2 regions of the Shewanella sp. WE21 genome follow, and region 1 is predicted to be linked to the other one. Evidence: predicted binding sites of a transcription regulator. Region 1 holds the regulator's gene; the other holds the start of a gene.
What was found. The regulator LexA, encoded in region 1, represses DNA repair genes until DNA is damaged. The targets are predictions, from matches to a motif close to TACTGTATNNNNATACAGTA.

Region 2: the regulator LexA is predicted to act here: its motif matches at 6,295-6,314, upstream of recA (recombinase RecA).

What each region holds. Positions count from the first base shown of each region.
Region 1 covers NZ_CP023019.1:1,584,476-1,592,042, reverse strand. The annotation lists gene coxB (cytochrome c oxidase subunit II) at 1-684, opposite strand, end outside; gene CKQ84_RS06800 (cell division inhibitor SulA) at 1,088-1,600, opposite strand; gene lexA (transcriptional repressor LexA) at 1,597-2,217, opposite strand; gene plsB (glycerol-3-phosphate 1-O-acyltransferase PlsB) at 2,378-4,801, shown strand; gene mtr (tryptophan permease) at 4,801-6,057, shown strand; gene CKQ84_RS06780 (VOC family protein) at 6,206-6,979, shown strand; gene CKQ84_RS06775 (ribonuclease T2) at 7,056-7,567, opposite strand, start outside.
Region 2 covers NZ_CP023019.1:3,291,332-3,298,898, reverse strand. The annotation lists gene csrA (carbon storage regulator CsrA) at 97-294, opposite strand; gene CKQ84_RS14455 (aspartate kinase) at 413-1,669, opposite strand; gene alaS (alanine--tRNA ligase) at 1,679-4,303, opposite strand; gene CKQ84_RS14445 (regulatory protein RecX) at 4,623-5,045, opposite strand; gene recA (recombinase RecA) at 5,120-6,187, opposite strand; gene mutS (DNA mismatch repair protein MutS) at 6,590-7,567, shown strand, end outside.

The DNA.
Region 1 (7,567 bases):
TTTACCGCAGAGCTCGGCGCATTGACCACGGTAAATGCCGGGTTTGTCGATGCGAGTCCAAGCTTCATTGATAAATCCAGGGTTGGCATCTTTCTTAATTGCAAAGGCGGGTACCCACCAAGAATGGATGACATCCTCTGAAGTCATCAGAAAGCGGATTTTGCGGTTTATCGGTAGAACGAGCGGTTTATCGACTTCCAATAGATAGTTTTCACCCTTGGTTTCGGTGCCTTCGATTTGTGCTCTGGGTGTTGTCAGTATGCTATAAAAATCAATATCTTGATCGAAATAGCTGTAATGCCATTTCCATTGTGAACCCGTGACTTTTACGGTGAGATCGGCGTTGCTGGGATCTTCCATTGCGATTAAAGTTTTTGTCGCTGGAATCGCCATTAAGATCAAAATGATAAATGGCAGAATCGTCCAAGCGATTTCAACTTTAGTGCTTTCGTGAAAGTGGGACGCGACAGCGCCTTTGGATTTTCTGTGGTTGATCATGGCGTAAATCATGACGCCAAAGACCACTAGGCCTATTGCGCAGCAGATATACAAGATGGTCATGTGCAAGTGATAAACCTTGCCACTGATCTCGGTCACGCCAGGGGTCATGTTGAACCGCATGTCCGCGGCGGTCAACGGTGGTGCGAAAAGCACCACGAGTAAACAATACAACAATTGCTTCACAAGACTTCTCCTCTGCCAATTGCGAATAGCAACTACAAAGAAGAGCAACACAGTAAGTCTCAACTCTATGCAAACTCTTCAGTTCCCAAAAAAGCTTTTTTGACTTCAACGTGCGTTGGCGGCTGTTACTTTTAATCAAGTATTGTTACTGCTGGTAATTAGCCACGCTGGCACATACTGCTGAAATAAATCTGTTCTCTATTTTTAGTGGCGCTTCGAGTTCGATAAATACTCGATTCATTGACCACGGAAGGTGATATATCATCACCGACTTAACCAACCATACTTGCTGTTTAAATATTGATCAAGATCACTTATTTATCTAATTATCTGAAAAATTGCCAAAAAAAAGCCTCACATTCATAGGTGAGGCGGCTTTCAAGGTAAAAAATTAAATGAATATTTAGTGTACAGAGCTAAAAAAAGATTGCTGACCGAAGAGATTGCCTTGCTCAATGCGTACGTCGGCATGTAAGTGACTGTTTACGTCTTCAAGCACTATGCCCATAGCTCGGGCACTTTTAGCCACGATTTGTAGGCGTCGATTATCCCGCGCATCCAATGATTGAGTCCAAGTAATGACTGCACTGGACGTACCACTTGTCAGGGCTTTCTCCATCGCCCACAGGGTTTCGACTTCATCTTTAGCATGTACCAGCAAAACTCTATCCATACGCACACCTGCGCTGGCGAGCATTTGCTTGTAGCCAATACTTGGAGGGTTGATGAGCACTAACCAACGGCCCTGTTGGCTTAACTGAGCGAGTTGTGCACTCAGATGAATTAATTCTTGGCGACCTTGAGTCTTAGTTGGCATGCAGGCGATGGGCGCATGGTGCCAGTCATAGTCGGCATCACGGACTTCATCGAGCCACAAGCCCGGATGGCGGGGGGCATTGCCAAGTAGTTTATTCATAGCCAATCTCCATTACGGATCACACCGACGGCGAGTCCTTCAATTGTTAAACTTTGGAAGCCTAAATCCACTTTAATCGGGGAGTAATCTTCATTTTCGGCATGTAGATAGACTACATTACCTTTTTTTTCGAAACGTTTAACAGTGACATCGTCATCGACTCTAGCGACAACCACTTGACCATTTCTAGCTTGTTCTACTTTATGAACTGCCAGCAAATCACCTTCGAGAATGCCGATATTTTTCATGCTGTCGCCTTTTACTCGCAGTAAAAAATCGGCGGCGGGATGAAACATGCTTGGGTCGACTTGGTAGTACTGTTCAACATGTTCTTGGGCGAGGATAGGTTCACCCGCGGCCACTTGGCCGATGAGCGGTAAACCTGTTTCAGTCAAATCTTCGATTTCCGCAGGCAGACGAATGCCTCGAGATGTGCCTGGCATGATCTCAATGCAGCCCTTTTTTGCCAACGCTTTAAGATGTTCTTCAGCCGCATTGGCGCTCTTAAAACCTAAACGGGTTGCGATTTCTGCCCGAGTGGGTGGCATGCCAGTATCGGCAATATTTCGTTTAATTAGCTCTAAAATTTCAGCTTGGCGTGGCGTCAAAGGTCTCATGGTGTTTCCTGTTTTTCTATACAGTTACTGTTAGTATATACAGTATTGTTTGCAGCGCAAGTATTAACCACTTTTTAGCTATGTTGGAGAGAATTAGCGAATATTGCCCATAGTCTGGTATTCTATCGGGCTAGTAAACGCACTTAATTGCATAAGAATAATGCCTAAACACGACTCTCTTTGGTTGAAATCATTACGTTGGATCCAAAAACACTTAGTGCACACTATTGTGGTGCCTCAGGATCCCTTTGCCGATCTGAATCTGGATGCTTCCAGACCCCTTGTTTATGTGATGAAAACAGAATCCCTTAGTGACATAGCTGCTTTGAGCGAAATAACGGCTAAGTTAGGTTTACCAAGCCCTTATGAGCCTCTAGTGGCTAATGGTGTGACTGCGCCTCGGGTTGTCTGTCTTCAAGGGCGTAAGCCACTGTTTGGCGAACGTGCTGGTAATGAGCCTTTCCTCGAATGCTTTATGCGTTTGTTAGCCGTGCATAAGGAACGTCCTGAATTGGATATTCAACTGGTGCCCGTGAGTTTGTATTGGGGTCGCACGCCAGGGAAAGAAGACGACACTATGAAGGCGGCCGTATTTGAGCGGGAAAACCCGACTTGGCTACGCAAGTGCTTGATGATTCTGTTCTTAGGTCGACATAACTTCGTGCAGTTTTCGAATGCCGTATCCCTGCGTTACATGGCTGACGAACATGGCACCGACATGGGGATTGCCCATAAGTTAGCGCGGGTTGCGCGCGTGCATTTCCGTCGTCAACGTAAGGTAATGACAGGGCCTGTGCTGCCAAACCGCCAAGCACTGTTTCATTCGTTGCTCAAATCTGAGTCGCTGCGCAAAGCGATTCAAGAAGAAGCCGCCAGTAAAAAGATTTCTGAGACCCAAGCGCGCGAGACGGCTATTGAGTATCTCGATGAAATCGCTGCCGATTACTCAGATAGTTTAGTGCGTATTGCCGAGCGTTTCTTAACTTGGCTGTGGAACAAGCTTTACAGCGGGATTAACATTAAAGGCGCCGAGCAAGTTCGCCAGCTGCACCACGATGGCCACGAAATTGTTTATGTGCCTTGCCATCGCAGCCACATGGATTACCTGCTGTTATCGTATATTTTGTATTATCAAGGCATGGTTCCGCCGCACATTGCTGCCGGCATTAACCTCAATTTCTGGCCCGCGGGACCTATGTTCCGTCGCGGTGGTGCCTTCTTTATCCGCCGTAGTTTTAATGGCAATAAGCTGTACACCGCAGTATTTCGTGAGTATTTAGACCAGCTGTTTGCTAAAGGTTATTCGGTGGAATACTTCTCCGAAGGTGGCCGTTCACGTACTGGCCGTCTGTTGGCGCCGAAAACTGGCATGATCGCCATGACGATGAACAGCGTACTGCGCGGTATTGAACGTCCTGTCACACTTGTGCCTGTGTATTTAGGCTATGACCATGTGATGGAAGTGGCGACTTACCATAAAGAGTTAAGCGGTAAGAAAAAGAAAAAAGAATCTGTGTGGCAGGTGTTCGGTGCCATTCGCAAATTAGGTAATTTTGGCCAAGGTTATGTGAATTTTGGCGAGCCTATTACCCTGCAAAATTTCTTAAATGAGCGTGCGCCAAACTGGCGTGCTGAGTTGGCCGATGATCCCGAGCAGAAACCAAGTTGGTTAACGCCAGCGGTAAACGTGCTGGCTAATCGGGTGATGACGCGTATCAATGATGCCGCAGCCGCGAGTTCGGTGACTTTGACTAGCTTAGTTTTACTGGCGACAGATCAAAACGCCTTAGAACGTAGTCTGCTGGAGCGTCAGCTTGATTTGTATCTGACCCTACTCAAAAAAGTGCCTTACACTTCTTATACATCTGTTGCCGAAGGTGATGGTAAGCATTTAGTGCAGCAAGGTTTAGAGCTGAACAAGTTTGTTGTTAGTGCCGATCCTTTAGGGGAAATAGTGTCTATCGAAGCGAGTCAGGCTGTGTCTATGACTTACTATCGTAACAATATCATTCACTTATTTATTGTTCCTTCATTAATTGCGAGTTGTTTAACCCACAATGAACAGATCCTGCGCCAGCAAGTGGTTTCAATCGTTGCCGATTTTTATCCACTGCTGAAAGCCGAACTCTTCATGGGAATTAAAGACTTACCAGCCTATGTTGAGCAAGTACTGGATTTCCTGATTGGGCAAGGTTTAGTAGTTGAGACAGATACTTTAGCTGTCGTGCCTGAGCACTCAAGCCAATTATTGTTGTTAGCCAGTTCAGTGAGTGAAACTTTGCAACGCTACGCTATTATTTTCAATCTGTTAGCGAACAGACCTAAGATGGAGCGCTCAGAACTTGAGTCTGAGAGCCATTTACTCGCCCAGCGTTTAGGGGCTTTACATGGTATTACCGCGCCTGAATTCTACGATAAAAAACTCTACGGTACTTTGAGCGTGAAGCTCAAAGAATTGGGATATCTGGCGGATAGTGAAGATAAGTCCAATATCAATCGCATACGAGATCAGGCCAATAGCTTATTACGTCCGTCAGTGAGACAAACGATAGTGGCGAGTGTCACCGCGGAGCACACAGTTTAATGGCAAATCATATGAATGCGGCTAAGCATAAGCCCGCAGGTAAGTCCTTGCTTGGTGGTGCCATGATTATTGCTGGCACGACCGTAGGTGCTGGGATGTTTTCTCTGCCCGTGGTCGGTGCAGGTATGTGGTTTGGCTATTCGATTTTAATGTTATTGGGTATTTGGTTTTGCATGTTGATGTCGGGCTTATTGTTGCTCGAAACCAATTTACATTTCGAACCCGGTGCTAGCTTCGATACCTTAAGCAAGCAAACTCTTGGGCAGTTTTGGCGGATAGTGAACGGCGTTTCTATCGCTTTCGTGTTGTATATTTTGACCTATGCCTATATCAGCGGCGGTGGTTCGATTGTGAATCACAGCTTGCAGGGCATGGGAATTGAGTTACCGCAAAGCGTGGCAGGGCTGGTGTTTGCCATAGTATTGGCGAGTATAGTATTGATCAGTACTAAAGCCGTGGATCGGATTACCACGATTATGCTCGGCGGTATGATCATTACCTTCTTCCTCGCTATCGGCAATTTATTGATCGAAATTGATGTGACTAAGTTGCTCGAACCCGATGGTAATAACAGCTTTTCACCTTATCTGTGGGCGGCGCTGCCCTTTGGTCTCGCTAGCTTTGGTTACCATGGTAACGTCCCCAGCTTAGTGAAGTATTACGGCAAAGATTCCTCCACCATTATCAAGGCGATTTTCGTCGGCACCTTTATCGCGCTGGTGATTTATGTCTGTTGGTTAGTGGCGACTATGGGCAATATTCCCCGCAGCCAGTTTATCGACATTATTGCCCAAGGCGGCAATATGGGTGTGTTGGTGGGCGCTTTGTCTGAGGTGATGGCGAGTAGCTGGTTAAACAGTATGTTGACCCTGTTTGCTAACTTAGCCGTGGCTTCATCTTTCTTAGGGGTGACCTTAGGTCTGTTCGATTATCTTGCTGATTTGTTTGGTTTTGATGATTCACGCTCTGGCCGAATGAAAACCGCGTTAGTGACCTTTGTGCCGCCAACGATTTTAGGATTACTGTTTCCCGATGGCTTCTTAGTAGCGATTGGCTTTGCGGCATTAGCGGCGACAGTGTGGGCGGTAATCGTCCCGGCGCTGATGGCCTATAAATCGCGGCAGTTGTTCCCCGATAGCACAGGTTTTAGAGTGATAGGCGGTACACCGCTGATTATTCTTGTGGTGTTATTTGGCATAGTCACGGGTGCATGTCATCTGCTCGCGATGGCAAATTTACTGCCGCAATATTCCTAATTTGTTGTGATGATTTAAGCCCTCCATGTGAGGGCTTTTTTGTCTTTAGCGGTTGAGTTTTGTCTTACAGATCTTTTTAACCTGAATACTGGACAGAAATACAAACTCAGGCTTAACTCGAATGATTGTTAAAACAAAGGAGCTGATAATGAAAATGACTCAGTACGCACAAGGACATGCATGTTGGGTTGAACTTGCAAGCCATGATTGGCAGGGAGCTACAGCATTTTACCAAGCGTTATTTGGTTGGAACTCGGTCGAAATGCCGATCCCTGAAGGTCACTTTTCGCTATTTAATTTAGCGGGAGATGACTTAGGCGCCATGTATCAAATCCCTGAGTCAGAAGCACATATCCCCAGCCACTGGCGTATCTACTTTGCCGTCGATGATATGGATGCCAGCATTGCAGCGATTCAAGCGGCGGGCGGCCAAGTGCACATGGGGCCGCATATTGTGGGTGATGCGGGCGTGATGACGCAGGTCAGTGATCCTGAAGGCGCACGCTTTGCTTTATGGCAAGCGAAGAACCACATAGGTGCTCGCCGTCAGGGTGAACTCAATACCCTTTGCTGGGTTGAGCTGGCTTGCAAAGAGCCGCGCACTGAAGAAGCCTTTTACTGCAAAATCTTCCCTTGGACCAACATGCCAAGTGACATGCCAGACATTGAATACTCAGAATGGCAGCTTGATGGTCAATCCATCGGCGGTATGATGACGATAATGCCTGAGTGGGGCGATATTTCTCCCCACTGGTTGCTCTATTTTGTGGTGGCTGATTGCGATGCGTTTGCTGAGAAAGCCCAAATCTTAGGTGCGCAAGTGTGCATTCCGCCTAGTGATATCCCTGATGTAGGACGATTTTCTGTCATTGCTGACGCCCAAGGCGCTACCTTTGCGGTGATCAAGCTTAATCAGATGTGATTGCCATATTAAGTGCTGTCATTAAGGTTAAAAACGGCGACGCTAAATCGCCGTTTTTATTTGTCTAACTATTTGTTTAATTAGCGTTATCAATCATGATTGTTTCAGGGCAAGAGCCTTTTGAGGCCTTATTGGCTTTGGCGAGTAGGCTAGGTAAGGAGTCAGAAGTTTTAATGACTTCGGGCAAGTTAATGCGGATTTCACTCAGTAATCCCTTGCCACATTCTAGACTCATTTTAGTGTGAGCGCCTTGACCGAAGCTGCTATCAAAACTTTGGTTTAACTCACTTTTACTGACACTCTTACCTATGTTGTCATGAATAAATTTTTGTACCCATGCCGAGGCATTGACCGCTTGGGTCAGCTGGGTTGCCAATAAAAAGTACTCGTTAGGGTCTTGGCTACGGCAAGTGCCGTGTTTCCACCATTCGTGGCGTTCTAAACAGGTGCCATATTGGGCGCTTGGCATGACTTCTTCTAAATTTTTGCGCACCGATGGATTCAGTTCAAACTCCGGATAAGTACAGAAATCATTCGGTTGCAGTTTGACTGTGCTGCAATAGCCATATCGCGTGCCGCATTGTTGTT
Region 2 (7,567 bases), 1.7 Mb from region 1:
GTATTGATTTACGCCAATCTTTCGGTCTGAAAAATAAAAAAGCCAGTTAAAAAACTGACTCTTCTGTTGCCGTAGTACGCTTGCCAAAACAAGGTACTAAAAGTTACCACCTTCCGATGGTGTACCTGATTTTTCAGATTGAATGCGTTGGTAGATTTCTTCGCGATGAACAGAAACCTCTTTTGGTGCATTCACACCAATACGCACTTGATTGCCTTTTACCCCTAGCACTGTAACTGTGACTTCATCACCAATCATCAGTGTTTCGCCAACACGACGAGTCAAAATCAGCATTCGATAGCTCCTTTATTTCTTAATTCAGCTTACACACGGCACTCATCCGGTAGATGGGCTTATTATAAGGTCAGCTTAGTACAAATTAATAGTATTCAATACTCAAACGGTTATTTAATTACACCTTATTTAGCTCGAAAGCGTGATGTAACGCCCGAACCGCCTTGTGTAAGTCCCTTTCATCGATAACGGTTGATAATTTACTCTCTGACGTCGTGAGTAACTTAGCATGAATAGTTTCATTACCCAAGACTTCTAACATCTTAGTCAATAATCCCATTTTTGCCTGTAAACCTTTGCCAACTAAAGATACTTTTGCACGTTGCCGTTCGATCATCAATGGTCCGAGAGCAAGGCTTTCGCTTAAGCCTTCGAGCTCATTAAGCAGAGTATCAACCTTAGCTTCAGCGAGCATAAAACTGACTCGACCCGAAGGATCATCCTCATGGATCCTCAATGGAGAAATAAATTCCACATCGATTTCCAATCGCGTTAAGCAGCCTAACAGCGCTTGATAACGTTCACTGGTGGTAAACAGCCCTTCAATCGTTAGCGTTGCCAGCGCCTTATTAATCGCGATACCTTGCACTAATGAGGCAATCGTTAATTCCGACTCGTCGCCAAATTGGATTAACGTCCCCTGCCCAGCTTCAAAGCTCGACAATACTCGCAGCGGTACGCGAAAACGCTCGGCGTATTCAACAGAATCGGGATGCAATACTTTAGCGCCGAGCTTTGCCATTTCGAGCATCACATCAAACCCAATCACATCGAGGCGACGTGCACTGCTATCAATATTAGGATCTGTGGTAAATACCCCAGCCACATCGGTAAAAATCTGGCATTCATCGGCTTCTAACGCTGCCGCTAAGGCTACTGCAGTGGTATCTGAACCACCGCGTCCTAAGGTGGTCACTTCGCCTTGAGGATCGATGCCCTGAAACCCTGCAACGATCGGCACAACACCATCGGCAAGCAAAGACTGCAAATATTCAGTATCAACTCGCTCGATGCTGGCGCGACCGAATTGACTATTTGTATGAATTTGCACTTGATCGCCCGTAAGGGATTTCGCTTTTATGCCGCGACGTTGTAGCGCCATCGACATCAAAGCAATACTCACTTGCTCACCCGTCGAGACTAGCATGTCTAACTCGCGCGCCGAGGCGCGCGGATTAATTTGTGCTGCAAGTGCAAACAGGCGATTCGTCTCACCCGCCATCGCGGATAAGACTAAAACTTGCTGCTCACCATTGTGAGCTGACTTTGTAATCTGCTCAGCGACCGCTTCGATACGTTCAATAGAACCTACCGAAGTGCCGCCGAACTTTTTCACAAAAAGCTTGCTACCACTAAGCTTTCGTTTTTGGGGCACAGCAACCTCTTAAGCTAGACGCTCAGTAATCCAAGGTAATACTTGAGCCAATGCCGCATCCAGATTTTCTGGCTGGCTACCGCCCGCTTGAGCCATATCAGGACGACCACCGCCTTTACCGCCCACTTGTGCAGCGACCATAGCGACTAGCTCACCCGCTTTGACTTTACCGATCAGATCGTTACTCACACCCGCGATCAGGTTAACTTTCCCTTCCTGCGCAGTGCCAAGCACGATAATGGCCGATTTCAATTTCTGTTTTAATTCATCTTGCAAGCCGCGTAGTGAACTTGCCTCAACGCCGTCTAATTTTTTGATCAGTACGTTAACGCCATTAACTACAACGGCATCGCCCACTAAGTCTGCACTCGCTGCGGCCGCGAGCTTATCTTTCAGCTGCGCCATTTCTTTTTCGAGTTGCTTCATCTTATCGAGCTGCGCTTTTAACTTAGCCACCACTGAGTTTGCATCGCCTTTCAATAAGGCAGCGGCTTCTTCCAGTTCAGCTTGTTGCTGCGCCACATAAGCCATAGCAGCAGCGCCAGTCACGGCTTCGATGCGACGTACACCCGCAGCAATACCTGCTTCAGAGGTGATTTTAAATAAGCCGATATCGCCAGTGCGACCCACATGGGTACCGCCACACAATTCGATAGAGAAATCGCCCATAGTCACAACACGCACTTGTGAATCATATTTCTCACCAAAAAGTGCCATAGCGCCTTTCTCTTTAGCTTCATCTATGCCCATTTCAGCGGTTTTAAGTTCATGGTTACGACGAATTTGAGTGTTAACTAATTCTTCAACTTCTTTTAATTCAGCAGCTTTTACGCCTTCGAAATGGGAGAAGTCAAAACGTAAACGCTCAGGATCAACCAAAGACCCTTTTTGCGAGACATGAGTACCGAGCACTTGACGCAGTGCGGCATGCAGTAAATGCGTAACAGAATGGTTTAACTGTGTACGGTGACGCAGTTTTTTATCCACTTTCGCTTCAATAACTTGGCCAACGCTCAAGCTACCTGTAGCCAAAACACCTTGATGGCCCGTTGCTTGACCATACTTTTGCGTATCGTTTACCGTAAACTCAATACCATTCGCAACCAATTGGCCTTTATCGCCTACTTGACCGCCAGATTCAGCGTAGAAAGGTGTTACATCGAGCACGACAACGGCTTCATCACCCGCTTTGATCGCCGTCACTGACTCACCATTTTGATAAATCGCGGTGACCTTAGCTTGACCCGCTAATTCGGTGTAACCACTGAATGCAGTTTCAGTATCAATTTTCAGCGCAGCGTTATAATCTGCACCAAAGTTACCGGCAGCTTGTGCGCGGCTACGTTGCTCAGCCATGGCGACTTCGAAACCGGCTTCATCGACAATGATGTTGCGCTCACGGCAGACATCAGCGGTCAAATCCATTGGGAAGCCATAGGTGTCATACAACTTAAATACGGTTTCGCCGTCTAAGGTGTCACCTTTCAACTCGTTTAAGGCCGTATCTAAAATACCTAAACCACGTTCAAGCGTACGGGCAAATTGCTCTTCTTCCGCTTTCAGTGCTTTTTCAACAATCGCTTGAGTCTCAGCTAACCCTTTTGCTGCATCGCCCATCACCGCAATCAAAGACGGAACCAGCTTGTAGAAGAAAGCTTCGGTCGCACCTAACTTGTTACCATGGCGAACAGCGCGACGAATAATACGGCGCAGCACATAACCACGGCCTTCGTTCGACGGCATAACGCCATCGGCAATAAGGAATGCACATGAACGGATATGGTCAGCAATAACGCGCAGCGACTTTTCAGATAAGTCACTAACACCAATGACCTCTGCGGCTTTAGCAATCAAAGTACGGAAAATATCGATTTCGTAGTTAGAATGTACGCCCTGCATAATCGCAGCAATACGCTCAATCCCCATACCTGTATCAACCGAGGGCTTAGGCAAAGGTAACATTTCACCCGATGCTTGACGGTTGTACTGCATGAAAACGATGTTCCAGATTTCGATGAAACGATCACCATCTTCTTCAGGACTGCCAGGACGTCCGCCCCAAATATGATCACCATGATCATAAAAAATCTCAGTACATGGACCACAAGGACCGGTATCACCCATTTGCCAGAAGTTATCTGACGCAAAGGCAGCACCTTTATTGTCACCGATACGTATGATGTTCTCGGCAGCGACACCAATTTTTTTATTCCAGATTTCAAAGGCTTCATCATCTGTCTGATAAATAGTGACGCACAGACGTTCCTTCGGCAGCTTTAAGGTTTCAGTTAAAAAAGTCCAGCCCAAACGAATCGCTTCTTCTTTGAAATAATCTCCAAAACTGAAGTTACCTAGCATTTCGAAAAAGGTGTGATGACGTGCTGTGTAGCCAACGTTATCCAAATCGTTATGTTTACCACCAGCGCGTACACAACGTTGAGCAGTAGTCGCACGCGTATAATTGCGTTTGTCCATGCCAAGAAACACGTCCTTGAACTGGTTCATGCCTGCATTGGTAAATAAAAGTGTGGGATCGTTGCCTGGCACTAATGAACTACTGTCCACAACTTGATGACCATTGCTGCGGAAAAATTCGAGGAAAGCGCTTCTGAGCTCTGCTGTAGTTTGATACATGAAATCATCCTGAATTGGGTAAGCATTACCAGCTACGCCTTAGGCTAGCCGTATTTCTATTTGCCCAGCATTATAAGCAGACTAAGGAAGGACGACCAGTCTTGATTGGTGATATACACATCAGGAATTTAATATTTTAGCGTGAATCGCCCACACCAGAGTCACTAGAAGCAAAACGACAGGATAAAGCACAAATAAAGACGGCGTAAGTTTATCGCGGCACGGACAATATTTAAGCAAGTGAGTCTAATGTGAAGTATGAAATTGACAATACCCATTGATGATATTTAGATGAGCTTTTACAGTCTTAGCTCCAAATTTAATAATCTTCATCGAGATCATTGGGATCATTGGGATCTGAATCTAGTGCGTAAGTGATTTGATCGTAGCTAAAGCCTTGGCCCATTAAAAAACGCACTCGTTTGGCCTTTTCCTTTGCGATCAGATCCCGAGCTTTAGAGCCCTTCACTTCTGTTACGCGAGGTACACCGTATTTCTTGGTGGCTTTATCTTTTGCTAGCTCAAACCAGTCACAATCACAATTAACCAAAGCGGCTTCAATACAGTCTTTAGATAAGCCTTTCTGTGCGATTGCTTGGCGGATGCGTATTGCACCGTGGCCTCGACTGATGTGGCTACGCACCAACAGTTCGGCATAACGAGCATCATTAATAAAACCGGAGGATTCGCAAGCATCGAGTACAGGTTCGATATCGTTAAGTTCGAAACCTTTTTCGAGCAATTTATCGCGGATTTGTAAACGGGAATAATCGCGGCGCGCTAACAGCGCGACCGCAATTTGATGGGCTGACTGACTCAGAATACTTCGCCTGTCTCTAAATCAATATTGTCCTCAGTACTATCATCAGCTTTGGCAGCCAAGGCACTCGGATTACTCAAAAGCAACTCACGTAGCGTCTTGTCAATTTCAGCAGCAATAGCTGGGTTTTCAGTCAGATATTTGCCAGCATTAGCACGACCTTGGCCGATTTTGTCACCTTTATAGCTGTACCAAGCGCCCGCTTTTTCAATCAACTTATGGGCTACGCCTAAGTCTACTAACTCACCAGTACGGTTAATACCTTGGCCATAAAGGATTTGGAATTCGGCCTGCTTAAACGGCGCTGCAACCTTGTTTTTCACCACTTTAACGCGAGTTTCGTTACCGACCACTTCATCGCCGTCTTTAATGGCACCAGTGCGGCGAATGTCTAAACGAACAGAAGCATAAAACTTCAGCGCGTTACCACCAGTTGTAGTTTCTGGGTTACCGAACATCACACCAATCTTCATCCGAATTTGGTTGATGAAAATAAGTAAGGTGTTAGATTGCTTTAAGTTACCCGCAAGTTTACGCATGGCTTGGCTCATCATACGCGCCGCTAGGCCCATGTGAGAATCACCAATTTCGCCTTCGATTTCAGCTTTAGGCGTTAATGCCGCCACTGAGTCGACTACGATAACGTCAACAGCGCCTGAGCGAGTTAAAGCATCACAAATCTCAAGCGCTTGCTCGCCAGTATCCGGTTGTGAACACAGCAGGTTATCAATATCTACGCCCAATTTTTTAGCATAAATAGGGTCTAACGCATGCTCTGCATCGATAAAGGCACAGGTTTTGCCTTCACGTTGCGCTGCGGCAATCACTTCTAAAGTCAGTGTTGTTTTACCTGATGATTCAGGACCATAGATCTCAACGATACGACCCATTGGCAAACCGCCAGCACCTAAAGCAACGTCCAGAGACAGAGAACCGGTAGAAATGGTCTCAACATCCATAGAGCGATCTTCGCCCAGCTTCATGATGGAGCCTTTACCAAATTGTTTCTCAATTTGGATCAATACCGCAGCAAGTGCTTTCTCTTTATTTGGATCGACCTTCATTCCTGTTCCCTCATCAAGACAAGCATTAAGCTGTCAAAAGTGATATTCAATTTACAAACGGGTAATTCAAAAAGCCGCGCTTTTTGTCTTAATTCTGCTGACTAGTATACTGTACAATCATACAGTATCAAGACCTGTGACTGAATTATTTTTAGCTGATAGGATTTTTAATATGGCCAAGGTTTTAGCGAATATCAAATCAGATAATAGCTCCCTTTGATCAATATCCATCGTTAAGGGCTCAATTTTCGCTAAATTATTGCTAAGATTGGCGCAACAAATTTTGCGTGGTCTTTTTAGCTGAAAATTGTACAGCAGTCTTCCGCTTCCATAGCGCTTAATCACCCTTAACCACACAAACTGTATCGCCTTTAGGCAGTCACAACGGACGATAACGATTTAATGAATGTAATTGATACCGATGATTTAGAAAAACATACTCCTATGATGCGTCAGTACTTGACGATGAAAGCAGAACATCACGATATGTTGCTGTTTTATCGCATGGGTGACTTCTACGAGTTGTTTTATGACGATGCTAAACGCGCTTCTGAGCTATTAGGCATTTCACTCACTGCGCGCGGTAAAAGTGGTGGCGATCCTATTCCGATGGCGGGACTTCCCTACCATGCTGTGGAAGGCTATCTTGCAAAATTAGTTCAAATTGGTCAATCAGTTGCGATTTGCGAACAGATTGGCGATCCCGCGACATCTAAAGGGCCAGTAGAACGTAAAGTGGTGCGAATTGTAACACCAGGCACCTTAACCGACGAAGCGTTGCTACAAGAACGCCAGGACAATCTGTTAGCCGCGGTTTATCAAGGTAAAGTCGGTTTTGGTTATGCCACATTAGATGTTTCATCCGGACGTTTTGTGATTGCTGAGCTCGACACCCGAGAGTCATTAGAAGCAGAATTGCAACGCACTAATCCCGTTGAAATTCTCTACAGTGAAGACTTTGGCGAACTAGGTCTACTTAACGGTTTTAAAGGCAAACGCCGTCGCCCCGAGTGGGAATTTGATTACGATACGAGTATCAAGTTACTACTGGCCCAGTTCGGTACTAAAGACTTACATGGTTTTGGCATCGCAGATGCACGTTTATCACTGCAGGCTGCAGGTTGCTTGATGCAATATGTCAAAGACACACAGCGCACGGCACTGCCCCATATCAATGCCATTATCCGCTTCAATCAAACCGATAGCATAGTACTCGATGCGGCAACTCGCCGAAATTTAGAATTAACTCAAAACCTTGCCGGTGGCCGCGATAATACCTTAGCGGCAGTATTGGATAATACGGCAACGCCTATGGGCAGCCGTATGTTACAACGCTGGATCCATCAGCCTCTGCGAGATCCTAAGCAAATCAAGGCGCGC